Regions from separate parts of the Anaerosporomusa subterranea genome, predicted to be linked through region 1. Evidence: riboswitches for the same ligand, from Rfam matches in the RefSeq annotation. Region 1 holds a riboswitch; the other holds the start of a gene.
What was found. A riboswitch is a leader RNA that binds a small molecule or an ion and turns the genes downstream of it on or off. The one in region 1 is predicted to bind thiamine pyrophosphate.

Region 1 (7,377 bases):
GGTCACTCAAGATAAGGTAGTGGCTGTAACCGGACTTTTCACCAGCTCAAACGCGATTGCGGCATCTAGTGTGGCTGAATCCAACAAAATACCGCTGCTATCGGTTGGCGCCACCAATCCTAAAGTTACAGTTGACGAAAAAACCGGCAAAGTCAAAGACTACACCTTCCGCGTTTGCTTCATTGACCCGTTCCAAGGAACTGTTGGCGCGAATTTTGTACTTAATACGCTAAAACAAAAGCAAGCAGCGATCCTGATTGATAGCAGTAGCGATTATAGTAAAGGTCTGTCCGCATTTTTCAAAGAAGCGTTCACTAAAGGCGGCGGCAGCATCGTTGCCGAAGAATCCTATTTACAAAAAGACCAAGACTTTAAAACCATCCTGACCAAAGTGAAAGCGCTGAATCCGCAAGTTCTCTATGTACCAGGCTATTATGAAGAAGTTGGTAAAATCGTTAAACAAGCCCGTGAACTGGGAATCACAGTCCCAATTGTCGGCGGAGACGGCTGGGATTCGCCGAAACTGGTGGAAATCGGTAGCCCGGCTGCACTGAATAACACCTACTTCACCAACCATTATTCAGTTGAGGATACCAGCCCGGCGTCGAAAACCTTTGTTGAAGCCTACAAGAAAGAATACGGTCAAACACCAGATGCGATCGCCGTGTTGGCCTATGACGCTGCTAATGTGATGCTAGACGCGATCAAACGCGCTAATAGTACCGAACCCGCCAAAATTCGCGCAGCACTGGCCGCAACCAAAGATTTTCCGGCAGTAACCGGTGCAACGACTTTGAACGCGACTCATGACGCAGTCAAGAGCGCAGTGATTATCGAAGTAAAAGACGGCAAGCAAATGTATAAGGCAACGGTTAAGCCGTAACACGACTGAAACACCACCTTTTGCGGTGGTGTTTCTTTTTTAAAAGCAGGTATTTAGCCGCTGAACTACGAACCTCATCAGGGAATAGGGAACGACAATGGGGTACAATGATGGCTACAAATATTTCCGGCGAACAACAGATGCTGCGCCGACGCTGGCTGGTGTGGGTTCCTGCTGCGCTTAGTTGCTGGGTTGTCTATTTCCATCGTGTCGGAACAGGGGTTGTCGCAGACAATTTAATGCGGGATTTTGCCATTGAGCGGGCATCTGATCTGGGAATATTAGCTTCTATTTATTTTTATACCTACGCTTTGGCGCAAGTCCCGGCTGGAATTCTTGCCGACTATTTTGGACCGCGGCTGACGATCAGCATCGCTATGCTCGTGTCTGCTGTCGGCGCTTTGCTTTTCGGTTGGACAGATACGCTCAGCGGTCTATATCTCGGTCGATTTCTGGCCAGTTTAGGAGTTAGCTTAATCTATGTCAATATTGTGAAGATACACGCCGAATGGTTTAGAGCCAGGGAATTCGGTACAATGTCCGGCTTGATCGTACTGGTCGGTAATGCCGGATCGTTGGCGGCTGCAACGCCGCTGGCCGTTGTTGTGGAAGCTCTTGGCTGGCGGTCATCTTTTTATATGATAGCGGTATTTTCACTTTTGATGGCGCTATTGTGTTGGCTTCTCATTCGCAACCGGCCGACTGACATTGGTTTACCAAGCATAGCGGCAATCGAGGGACGGGAAGGTTGTATGCATAGTCCGGCGGTTGCCAAACCCAGCATCGGCGGCAGCCTCAAGCAGGTGCTGGGCAATCGCCATACTTGGACGCCGTTTTTTGCCTCTTCGTTGATATATGGTGTATATATGACTGTCGTGGGCCTATGGGGAGTTTCCTACTTTATGCAGGTTTACGGCATGTCGAGGTTCGATGCGTCCAATCATTTGTTACTGATGGTAACCGGCAATATGCTGGGCGGGCCGCTATTCGGATTTTTTTCAGATCGGTTTGGATTCAGACGGTTGCCGTACGTTGGGGCAACGGCTTTCTTCTTGGCCATTTGGCTACTGCTGACTTTCTGGAATCAGGCCAAACCGCCTGAGTGGGTGTTATATCCGATTTGTTTAGCCATTGGTCTCGGGGTATCAGGGATTACCCTTACAGTCGCTTGCGTCAAAGAGGTTAATTCGTCACATATCACCGGCATGGCCGCAGGTGTTGCTAATTCAGGCGCGTTTGTTGGCGCCGCATTTTTACAACCCTTGTTTGGTTGGATACTTGATCAATATTGGCAGGGAGCAATCGAACACGGTGTAAAGATTTATCCAGCTATTGCCTATCATCAGGCGTTTTTACTGTGTGCTGCGGTACTGGCAGTTGGGCTTGTGTTCGTCTTGAATATCAAAGAAACGTACTGCCGCAATGTTGGCGATGAACTGCAAACCACGCTATCTATCGCCAAGGTCAGCCGGAATGGATGATAGTGAAGTACAAGATCCCGCAGAGTAAACGAAGATACATAAAGGTGTTTTTCTTTGACAGGGAAAGTTAGATAGCGACGAGAAAAATTGGCCGCGAAAACGCGAAAGGCGCTGCGCGAAGGAACGGGCTGGCTGAAACCGCCTTTTGATAGGCCGGTTAGCTTCGTCAATTTGTCTGACGCGAAAAACAGAAACACATCGTAGTACTTGTGTCCGCAGTAAAGGAGAATGCGATACAGGTTATGGGCTAACGAAGATGATTTACTATACAAGCTAAAGAAAATGCAGTACAATGAAACCAAATTGAATCAATCGCTAGGGGTGCCTAGTATTTTATCGCGCTTAAGTTTTAGGTGGGATAGGTACTAATGCTGAGAGGAGCTTGCTCCAACCCTTAAACCTGATGTGGTTAGTACCACCGTAGGAAAGCAGAATGAAAGGCTTGCCGTACGTTGGCAAGCCTTTTTTACTGCCAGCAAAGTAAAGTGCGACGGAAGAAAGCGGTTACGTTTGCTTAGAGTTCACAGAGGGTGCGTCGAGTGCACTGAGGGTTTTGGATCTATGAGTAAGAAACCGTAGCCCTCTGCGGGGCCCTCTGTGTGCTCTGCGTACTCTGTGGTTAACGTGCTCCGTCTTCCTAAGACCGCGCCAACAGTTAATTATTATAAAGGATGGTGTAAATAATGACCTATACTACACAAATGGACGCAGCCAGAAAAGGAATCATCACTGAGCAAATGCAAATTGTCGCCAGCAAAGAGAAAATGACTGTGGAAAACCTCCGTCAGTTAATTGCTGAAGGCAAAGTGGTTATTCCGGCGAACAAAAACCACACCCGTCTTAGTCCAGAAGGAGTCGGCCAAGGTCTGCGGACAAAAATCAACGTCAATCTGGGAGTCTCTAAGGACTGCAATGACATTAATTTAGAAGTGGAAAAGGCAAAATGGGCGATTGACTTAAAAGCTGAAGCGATCATGGATTTGAGCTGTTACGGCAAGACCCAGGAATTCCGCACGGCGCTGCTTGCTATGTCGCCTGTCATGATTGGCACTGTGCCGATGTATGACGCAGTAGGGATGCTGGATAAAGACTTAAAAGAAATCTCCGTCGATGAGTTTTTCTCGGTCGTGGAACGTCATGCTAGTGATGGTGTAGACTTCATCACTGTTCATTGTGGAATGAATCGGGCAACCGCGAAACGAGTGAAAGAAAACAAGCGTTTGACAAACATTGTATCGCGCGGCGGTTCATTACTTTTCGCCTGGATGGAGCTAAATGACCGGGAAAATCCGTTTTATGAGTATTATGACCGGTTGTTGGATATCTGCGAGAAGTATGATGTAACTATTAGTCTCGGTGACGCCTGTCGCCCGGGTTCGATAAACGATTCTACTGACCCGGCGCAGATTGAAGAACTGATCACTTTGGGGGAACTGACAAAACGAGCTTGGGCCAGAAACGTGCAGGTCATGATTGAAGGGCCGGGACACATGGCGCTGAATGAGATCGCCGCCAATATGCTGCTTGAGAAAAAACTGTGCCACGGTGCGCCTTTCTATGTACTAGGGCCGCTCGTCACTGATATCGCCCCCGGTTATGACCACATAACCAGCGCTATCGGCGGCGCTGTTGCCGCTGCAAATGGCGCTGACTTCCTTTGTTTCGTTACTCCGGCTGAACATCTTCGCTTGCCGAACCTTGATGATATGAAGGAAGGGATCATCGCTGCTCGCATAGCCGCGCACGCCGCTGACATCGCCAAAGGCATCCCGGGCGCACGTGATTGGGATAACCAAATGAGCGCAGCCCGAGCTGATGTAAACTTCCCGAGAATGCTTGAACTTGCTATAGATCCGGAAAAGGCAAGAAGATACCGCGCGGAATCGGCTCCTGAGTGTGAGGATACCTGCACAATGTGCGGCAAGATGTGTCCAATGAAAAACATGAAGAAGATTCTAAATGGTGAGGATTTAAGTATTCTATAAAATTGCAAAAAAGATGAAGGCCTCAACCCCGAATTGAGCAGGGCTGAGGTCTTCTTTAGGGTTGTTGTTGGTCTATGCAAGGCGTGATGAAAATTTCCCTAATGAAGAGAAAAGTATTCTTTGCGATTACGAAATGAACAGACAGCCTAATCGGTGTAGATATAATGTATACAGCTTGACATTTATTCATAGGCGTTGCTACAATTAAGTGTATTACACATTTGTGTTGAATTTTAGCAAAAAAGCAGACGAAAGGTTGAGAGATGATGAAGAATTACAAAACTATGCTTATTGCGTTGCTTTGTGTAGCTATTTTTGGCGTTATACTAACTGGGTGCTCTGGTGACAAAAAAGAAGCAGATAAAAAGGTGTTTCGAGTTGGTATGGAATGTGGTTATGCGCCTTTTAACTGGACCCAGACTACTGCTGATAATGGAGCAGTGAAAATTAAAGGCAGTCAAGAATACGCCTTGGGCTATGATGTAATGATTGCTAAAAAGATTGCCGAATCGATGGGCTATGAACTGGAAATCCACAAGATTGAATGGGATGGCTTGGCGCCAGCCGTAAATGCCGGCAAGATCGACGCCGCTATCGCTGGCATGAGTATCACCAGTAAGCGTAAAGAAACAGTTGATTTCTCTTCTGTTTATTACAATGCCGATATCGTTGCGCTGACGAAAAAAGACAGTCCTTTTGCCGCGGCTAAAGATCTGAATGGCCTAAAAGGCTCTGTTGCCACATCACAACTCAATACAGTTTGGTATGACTTGCTCAAACAAATTCCTGATGCGAAAATTCAACCAGCTATTGACAATGTTCCTGGTATGATTGTTGCGCTAACTTCCGGTAAGGTAGAAGTAGTGGCTACCGATAAGCCAACAGCCATGGCTGCAGTATATGCGAACCCCGGGTTAGTGATGCTGGATTTCAAAGATGGACAAGGCTTTAAGGCATCAAAAGAAGAAGTGGAAATGGGTATTGCGGTTGCTAAAGGGAAAAGCAATGATCTGCTAACGAAAATTAATAAAGCTCTTGCCGGACTGACAGAAGCGGATCGCAATAAACTGATGGAAGAAGCGATTAAAAGCCAGCCATTAGCAAAAAAATAATCAGTATTAGGGATGGCGCCAGCCATCCTTATTTATAACAAGGTGGAAAAGATATGACAAGTTCTATGCCGGCAACGTTCTTTGAGTGGGTGTATTTTCTTCTCCAACAATATGGTTTCTTATTTGTAAAAGGCGCTGTTGTCACGTTGTTCTTGGCCGTAGCAGGTACTTTTATTGGCTGCCTGATCGGCTTATTAGTCGGTATTGTTCAGACTATCCCGATTAATCCTAAAGACGGTATGCTCAAACGGGGCTTTTACCAGTGTGTAAGAACGATTTTAGCGGCATATGTGGAGATATTCCGCGGTACGCCGATGATTGTGCAAGCGATGGTTGTGTACTATGGTTCTATGCAACTTTACAATATTGACATGTCGCCATTGTTTGCAGGATTTTTGGTTGTGTCTGTCAATACCGGCGCCTATATGGCTGAAACCGTACGTGGTGGCATCATTTCTATTGATATCGGCCAGACAGAGGCTGCTAAAGCTATCGGTATGAATCATTTTCAGTTGATGTCCACTATCATTCTGCCGCAAGCATTACGGAATATCATGCCGCAAATCGGTAATAATTTGATTATCAATATTAAGGATACATCAGTCTTAAATGTAATCTCCGTAACCGAGCTATACTTCTTGTCGAAATCAGCCGCAGGTGCCTATTATCGCTATTTTGAAGTTTTCTTTATTACGTGTGTAATTTACTTTGTTATGACCTTTGCTGTATCCCGCTTTTTGTTATGGATAGAAAAGAGAATGGACGGCCCTGACAACTACTCTTTAGTTCCTTATGATCCGTTAGCCGATCCATGCGGACCGTTTACTCCCAAGAAAGGCGATAAGTAATCTGATGGAAAAAATAAATAATGCAGTAAAACAACAGCCAATACTAAAAATAAGAAATTTGGTTAAATGCTTTGGTAATCGTGAGATTCTCAAAAGTATCAGCTTTGATGTTTCTCATGGTGATGTTATTTGTATTATTGGGGCGTCCGGGTCTGGAAAATCCACCCTGCTCCGGTGTATTAACTTGCTTGAAACACCAACTTCAGGCGAGATTATTCACGATGAGCGAAATATCGTGGAAGAATATGACAGACTGACGTTATATCGAACAAAAGTGGGCATGGTGTTTCAACAGTTTAATCTGTTTAATAATTTGACTGTACTTGAAAACTGCATGGTAGGCTTAGTTAAGGTATTAAAGCAGGATAAGCAAACGGCTAAACAAACTGCTATTAAATTTTTGGAAAAGGTCGGTATGGCAGCATATATCAATGCTAAGCCGCATCAGTTGTCAGGCGGTCAAAAGCAAAGAGTCGCCATTGCCCGCGCCCTTGCTATCCAGCCACAAGTCCTGCTCATGGATGAACCGACGTCAGCGCTAGATACGCAAATGGTTGGTGAAGTATTAGCCGTTATGCGTGAGCTGGCTAAAGAAGGCTTAACCATGCTGATCGTCACTCATGAAATTGCCTTTGCCCGCGAAGTTGCCTCGAGAATCATTTATGTTGAAGATGGTGTTATTGTAGAAGATAGTACGCCTGATGTCATCTTCAATCATCCTAACGATCCGCGGACGAAAGCATTCCTGTCGCGTGTTAGTAACTAACGAAACAAGTTGCGTCTTACCGCAGAGAATACGGAGAACGTTAACCGCAGAGTACGCTGAGACCGCAGAGGGTCGCGGAGGGCTACGGTTATTATAGGAAAGAGAAGACTGCTTCGTTCCTCGCAGTGACATGATTTGTCATTACGAATGTAGCGAAGCAGTCTTCTTATTTCCGAGATTACTCGTACCCTCTGTGTGCCCTCAGTGTACTCTGCGTACTCTGCGTCGTTTCTCGTTTTTCTTAAAACTATCTAAATGACTTCGCTAATATGCACAGCCTTAAACTTGCCGCCGCTTTTTTC
Region 2 (7,377 bases), on a different contig from region 1:
CGTGAATGCCTCTCCTTGGGGCGGGCCAGTCAGTTATGTAACCAATAATACCGTGTTACCTAGCACTGGTGCCTGGATAGTAAATGGTGACAACAACAGAGCTATCGGTTCAGTCGGTATATTCAACATGACTGCTGGGTACTCCAATGGAGATAGCTTCATGAAAATGAATCAGGTTCAGGGAATGGGTGCTTATATCTCGGGTGGCAACAACAATCTCGCAATCGGTACGGTCGGCCAATTTAACGGCGGTATGGCTGGAAACAACAAAGTCACTGGAACTGGCGTAATTATTCGCCGTTAAGAGGAACAAGCGGACTGTTCATTTCGAAGTGGTTGAGAGTTCACTCTCAGCCACTTCAAAAACCAAATAAACAACCCTATAGGGGGAGACATATGAAAACTAACAAGCGAAGGTTGTCGCTACTTACAGTCGGTATCTGTCTTTCGTTAACACTGGCTTTGCCAGTAGGGGCACATCATGGCTCAACTGAATTAAGTAATAACACAATTACTGACGTCGTTGGCGCTGTGGCAGGCAACGGGGATTATAACACGGCTGTTGGTGTGGCAGGTGTTATTGGAAACAACATCATTTTTGGCGATCTAGTCCCCGTGGATGAATACAATAACGGCCATATGGGTTATGGTTCACGTGCAGAAGGCGGCACGTCGAATAGGGCAATTGGTTATGGGGCATGGGCAGTAGGAACTAAAAACACTGCTATGGGGGCGAGTAGCCAGGCGCTGGGATTCGAGAACACCGCAGTTGGATTTGAGTCTTATGCTAGCGGCGGCGGCAAAATTGGCAGTGTTGCCATTGGGGCTCATTCCATTGCAACCGAACCTGATACCGTTTCCGTCGGCCAACCCGGTTACGAGCGTAGAATCATGAACGTTGCCCCTGGCATCAACGGCACGGATGCAGTCAATATGAACCAACTTCGTGTAGTTGACGACAAAGTCGATCGCGTCGGAGCTTCTGCAGCTGCATTCTCCGCTTTAGCGCCACTTGCCTATGATCCCAAAGAGCCGACCCAATATTCCGCAGGCATTGGCACCTATAACGGCACAGCTGCGTTTGCGGTTGGCGTGTATCATTACACTCAACCAGATGTCATGTTGAACGCCGCAATTGGTATCAGTAACGACGGTTGGGAGAAACAAGCCCGCGTCGGTATCAGCTGGAGAACCGGCGGATCAAAGGCAAAAGAGATTGCCCCCGCTGTCGAACCGAAAGAATCGATCGAAGACCGCGTGAAACGGATTCTCGAAGAAAACAAAACAGAATAGGATTTGAACAGCAACAGAAAATGTGCTGTGTTGAAACTAGATTTCGACACAGCACATTTTATTTAGTTTAAGTTGTAAGGCGTCACGAAGGCTTGTGACGCAGGAACACTAGCGCCACTAAGGAACTACGTTTTGTGGTCGCTCGTGTATCGCTAGTGCCGCTGGTGTTCATCGTACTTATAAAATCTCTCGGTACTATTAAGACAATGTCGGCAGTTTTTCTCATGTCGGATTGACCGGGAAAAAGATTTGGTATATACTAAATAATGTAAATTATAGAAATTATTGCATTTGAATGGAGGCGCATTGGTGTTGCATAAGCGAAGCTTTTTAACTATTCTATTAGGGCTTTTCTTGCTGCTTTTGCCGCAAGTGAGCCATGCCAGCATCAAAGTTATTACCGGTGACCATCCAGTCTTTGTCTCCAGTCATGTCATGGGTAACCAGGTAATTCAATATCAGAATGGTAATCGGTCGCTTGATGGATTGATTATGGGCTTCGCCGCAGCTCAATTTCCTGCCAAAGTGGCTTTTTCGACTTCGACGAATTTCATTGCAACCGGACAGTTCCAGTCGGTCTCAAACGCGATGGTCTTAACCGATTCCTTGGGCAAAGCCAATCTTTGCCGCTTGGAATTTGACCTCAAATTTCCCCGCGCAGGAGCGATGCAAAACCAAATTGTTCAATGGAAAGTCACCTTCCCGACTGAAGGATTTTATGCGATCAATGTCTTTGTTGACGGAACCTTGGTAGGCTACTATCCGTTCTATGTGTGGGCAAAATAGAGAAATTAGCCGCGAGAACGAGACTCTTTTGAACCGCCAAAACAAATGAAGTAGGCGCTGTGTTACTGCGCCAAAAAGAAATAATATATGCGCATTGCGTGCGCGCCGTATCCATTTGGCGGCGCACGCAGTGCGCATTGCGTTTCGGTTCAATAATCGTTCCTTACTCCGTACTCATCTTGTGTTCTGTCCCAATATCTCCCGCGAGTACGCAACTACCGGTGTCTTATACAGCAGCCAGGCGATCAAACTGCCGCCGACTGTGCTGACTAGGAACGGGATAATGAAAAAGAACGCGCCGACAGGTGAACCGATCAGGAACTTGGCGATCGGGAAGGATAAAAGACCGCCGATTAGGCCAGTGCCGATGATTTCGCCAGCGATTGCGCCCAAGATATGCCCAGTGCGTTTATAGAGTATGCCAGACAGTGCAGCGCCGATCATGCTGCCAGGGAAGGCTAGAATGGAGCCAGTGCCCAACAGATTGCGCAACAGCGAGATGCCAAACGCCGCGCCGGTCGAGTAGCGAGTTCCTAGCAGAACCGCCAACAGGACATTGATAGCATGCTGCACAGGGAAACATTTTGCGACACCCACCGGGATATACACCAAATGAGCCGACAATACGCCAATGGCGATAAATAGAGCAGTAAACGTTAGTTTTCTAATGTTCATAATCATTCTCCTCTCGTATCTGAGTATCCGTGGTTTAAGGACGCTAACCGCAGAGTACGCAGAGATCCCAGAGGGTTGCGGAGGGGGCGGAAAATACTATTATAATCAATAAATCCAGTAGCCCTCAGCGAACCCTCCGTGTAATCTGCGTACTCTGCGGTTGAAGTGCTGCCTCGTTTTCAGACGCTACGTTTACCCCTGGTTTACTCTGCCGTGCCGTAGCAGCAGTTCAGGAGTCATATTTGATACTGCGTCAAACAATCTAACCCTAAACGTGCCTATTCCTTCATCTGGTTTCAGAGAACGCTCAGCGATCTCGCCGGCGATCCCCATTACCGCTATGCCGCCAACGGCGCTGGCGAGGTAATCGGTAGTCACACCACAGAAACAGGCGATAAGCGAAGTGGCCATACAGCCGGTTCCGGTCACGTTAGCCAAAAGGGGATGTCCGTTGTCGATGCGGTACAGGCCCTGATTGCTGACAATGAGGTCCATTTTGCCAGTAATCGTGACAATGCAATTCAGTTTTTTTGCTACCGTTTGCGCCGCTTGGTCACCATCTGCCGTATCAACCGCCGAGTCTACTCCGCGAGTGACTGCCTCGAAACCGGCCAGAGTTTTGATTTCCGACATATTGCCTCTGATCACCGTTGGCTGCACAGCTTGCAGTATTTGGCCGGCCGCTTGCCTGCGAAAAGACGTAGCCCCTACTCCTACCGGGTCGAAGATGACTGGGATGCCGAGCGTATTGGCTTGCTTGCCGGCCGCGATCATTGATTGCACTTTGGTCGCGTCAAGGGTTCCAATGTTGATCACCAGCGCCGCTGCGTGGCTAACCATTTCTTCCACTTCCTGCGGGTCGTTAGCCATGACCGGCGATGCGCCAATAGCCAAAGTGATGTTAGCACAGTCATTAATTGTTACATAATTCGTCAAGTGGTGGATCAGCGGCTTCGATTTCCTTATGGCTGCGAGGGCTTGGGCTGCTGTTTGCAGTATGTCCATGTGTTGGCAAACCTCCCGACAATTGTATAGATAAACGCGGTGACGATAATGACCGGAATCGTCGCGCCGAGCGCAAGTTTAAGATCAAGGAATTGATAATATAGGGCTATCCCTACGCACCAAACCGCCAAGGCAGACCAGTTTGCCTGTAGTTCTGGACGGATGCGGCGATTCTTTAATATGAAGTAATCTGTCAGCAGTATCGCGAATAATGGCGCAAATACTGAGCCGATGGCTAACAAGAATGAAATGTATTGTTCCATATCAATGATGAGGGCAAGCGCCGCGCCCAGTACCGTGACCGCCATGGCCATATGTTTTTCGTTGAGACCAGGACAAAGAGTGGCGATACTGACTCCGGCCGAATAGGCGTCCATGAAGGTGGTTGTAATAGTTGCCAGGATCACAATCCCTAAGGCCGCAAGACCTAGATTTGCTGCTAGCATGACTGCCGCCGGATCGGCATTGCCGGTTTTGACGGCAACACCAAGACCAATGAGGTACATCCAGCAGCTTCCAGTGAAATAGCCAATAAAGCTGCCCCAGGCAGCACCTTTGCCAGAACGGGCAAATCGGGTGTAGTCTGCGGCCAGCGGCAACCAAGATAGAGGCATGGCTATGCTCAGCTCGATCGCTTCCGTGAAACTCAGCATCCCTGCGGCTGGCTGCTGAGCCACCACCGGGTTCCGCAGCACGGCCCAGCTCAATACTACGGTTAAGCCAAATAACAGCCAAACTGCTGCCATGTTGAGCTTCTTCCAGCCGCTTTCCCGACCGAGAGCCACCCACAGCAGGATTAAAGCGCCGATAGTTACGCTCCAAATTGTGGTGTTATCAATCTGGAATAGAATTTTCGTGATTTCGTTGACAGAACGGGCCGCCGAGAGGATCATAATTGTTGTCCAGCCAATCAACTGTAGCACATTCAACAATGCGAATAAGCGGGCGCCGTAAGCGCCAAATGAAATGCGCGTCGACTCAATCGCCGGCACTCGCTCCTGGAACCCGATCAGGCCAACCAGAGCCAGCAGGGTAGTGCCGATCAAATGCCCTGCCAGTATGGCAGTCGCGCCGCTGGCTAAGCCAAGTGGGGCAAGCAATCCGCCAGCGAGAATTTCCGGCACCGATACCGCGGCGCCGAACCAAAGAAACAGAAAGTGTTTGAAGCCAAGGGTTGATGTTGTATTCATAATTACACCTCTTTCTATGTAGCAAGAAAAACCGCTTTGCGGTCCTTGGGGAGCCGAGGTACGTTCAGCACAAGCCGCACTAGCGCCACAAGCGCTACTATGGACGGCCAAATGACACGATGCGCACGTGTGTGCGCATATTTTTTTTGTGCGTTCCCTTCGCGTAGGCGCGTAGCGCCTTTCGCGTTTTTGCGGCCAACCGCTAGCACGCTTTGCGTTCTTTGCGCTAACATACTTCCACAGTTATACTTTCTTGACGCTCTAAGAAAAGGCGCATCCGTACGGATGCGCCTCAGAAAATCTGCTGCATTCCCTACGCTGGCATTACCCAGATCAGGTTACAGGGTCATAGACCTTATCGGGTCTAAATCTCAGCCGGCCTCTCCAGCACCCCTTGCCTACACTATTATATTTATTCAATCATACACCCTGGGAGATCAGGAATCAATAGAAAAAATCTAAACAGAAGTATGCTTGTCATGGGATTAGCGGTACTGAATCAGGAGAAAATAGGAATTGTCGGCAGGAGTCTGGCAACATCTATAGAATTGTCTCAAAGGTCGCTTCTCAAGGATGCGGTGAACAAGAAAACGGCTTAATCCTTCAGATTTTGCAGCTAAAGCATACTTTTCTGCGGATGGATATCACCATATATCAGGTGCGAAAAAAAGATTCCGTAGGGAAGGCGTTTGGCTGATTTTAAGGTTAGAAAGGTGGAAGAAAAAATGGGATTTGAAGACAAGCTAAATGAATTAGGACTAACCTTGCCAGAGGTGGCAAAGCCGGTGGCTGCTTATGTTCCTGCTGTACGCTGCGGTGATCATGTGTATACCTCAGGTCAGCTTCCGATCGTGAAAGGCGAGGTCAAGTACAAAGGCAAGCTTGGGCAGGAAGTAAGCCTTGAAGAGGGTTATGAGGCAGCCAAAATTTGTGCGCTAAACTGTCTGGCGGCGGTTAAAAGTGTGGCCGGCAGTCTTGACAATGTTGAGAAAATCATCAAAGTAGTTGGTTTTGTCAACAGTGCCGTCGATTTTACCGATCAGCCTAAAGTAGTCAACGGCGCATCCGAGTTAGTCGCCAAGCTGTTTGGCGAGGCTGGAACACACGCCCGCTCTGCCGTTGGTGTAGCCCAACTTCCTCTTGGCGCGGCAGTTGAAGTCGAAATGATTGTCAAAGTGAAATAGGAGGTATTCAGCAGTGGCGAAAAAAGTAATAATTAACGGCGGCGGCTGGGCCGGCTGTGCGGCTGCTCTGGCTGCGCGACAGGCAGGGGCAGAGGTTGAGCTGTTCGAACGGACTGACATGCTCCTCGGCACCGGCCTGGTTGGCGGCATTATACGCAACAATGGTCGTTTCTCTGCCACTGAAGAGTTAATTGCCATGGGCGGCGGCAAATTATTTCAGATTGCCGATCAGGTAGCTCGTCATAAGAATGTGGAATTCCCAGGTCACAAACACGTCTCTTTATACGATGTGGCGAAAATTGAACCGGCGGTAAAAAAAGCGTTGCTTGAAGCTGGTGTCAAGATCCATCTCTGTGCCAGAGTAAAAGATATCGAAAAAGACGGTGACACCATTACCACTCTGATTGCCGAACACTACACTGAGAAGAAAGAGATCAAAGGTGTTGGCGATAGCTTTGTCGATGCCTCCGGCACGGCCGGCCCACAAGGCAACTGCACTAAATATGGAAACGGCTGTGTTATGTGCATTTTCCGCTGCCCAACCTTTGGACCGCGGATGTCGATCGCCGGCAAAGCTGGCATAACAGAGCTAATCGGCAAAAAGCCTGATGGCTCAATTGGCGCTATGAGTGGTTCGTGTAAACTTCTCAAAGACTCGCTATCGAAAGAGATTGTCGAACAACTTGATACAACCGGTGTTGCGATTATTCCTATCCCCAAGCATTTGCAAAAAGGAGAGGCGTCGTTAACGCAGAAGGCCTGTCAGCAATATGCGCTGGCGGAATTCAATGACAATATTATCCTGTTGGATACCGGCCACGCCAAACTGATGACAGCCTATTATCCGCTGGCGATTCTGCGGCAGATCCCAGGCTTTGAAGAAGCACGCTATGAAGATCCTTATGCTGGCGGCATCGGCAATTCGATGCGCTATGTAGGTATGTCGCCGCGCAATAATGCACTGCATGTTGATGGACTGGCTAATGTTTTCTGCGGCGGTGAAAAGGCCGGTCTGCTGGTTGGTCATACCGAAGCAATTATTACCGGCACACTGGCAGGGCACAATGCCGCTCGCGCCGCGTTTGGCCAAGACCCGATTATTCTGCCGACTTCCCTGGCTTGCGGTGACGCGATTGCGTTTGTTAAAGAAAGTATGCAAACCGAAGAAGGCATGACCAAGAAGTACACCTTCTCCGGATCTGTATATTTTGAACGGATGAAACGACTCAACCTCTATACTACAG

Region 2: it holds a riboswitch for thiamine pyrophosphate, as region 1 does, so the genes downstream of both, cytX (putative hydroxymethylpyrimidine transporter CytX) here and thiC (phosphomethylpyrimidine synthase ThiC) in region 1, are expected to answer to the same signal.

Annotation. Positions count from the first base shown of each region.
Region 1 is NZ_LSGP01000001.1:100,212-107,588, forward strand. It holds gene AXX12_RS00385 (ABC transporter substrate-binding protein) at 1-883, shown strand, start outside; gene AXX12_RS00390 (MFS transporter) at 991-2,364, shown strand; TPP riboswitch at 2,672-2,808, shown strand; gene thiC (phosphomethylpyrimidine synthase ThiC) at 3,048-4,349, shown strand; gene AXX12_RS00400 (transporter substrate-binding domain-containing protein) at 4,616-5,461, shown strand; gene AXX12_RS00405 (amino acid ABC transporter permease) at 5,515-6,309, shown strand; gene AXX12_RS00410 (amino acid ABC transporter ATP-binding protein) at 6,314-7,075, shown strand; gene AXX12_RS00415 ((Fe-S)-binding protein) at 7,327-7,377, opposite strand, start outside.
Region 2 is NZ_LSGP01000017.1:763,838-771,214, forward strand. It holds gene AXX12_RS10965 (hypothetical protein) at 1-304, shown strand, start outside; gene AXX12_RS20015 (YadA-like family protein) at 397-1,293, shown strand; gene AXX12_RS10975 (DUF6941 family protein) at 1,603-2,079, shown strand; gene thiW (energy coupling factor transporter S component ThiW) at 2,254-2,754, opposite strand; gene thiM (hydroxyethylthiazole kinase) at 2,947-3,759, opposite strand; gene cytX (putative hydroxymethylpyrimidine transporter CytX) at 3,717-4,949, opposite strand; TPP riboswitch at 5,242-5,354, opposite strand; gene AXX12_RS10995 (RidA family protein) at 5,675-6,133, shown strand; gene AXX12_RS11000 (FAD-dependent oxidoreductase) at 6,147-7,377, shown strand, end outside.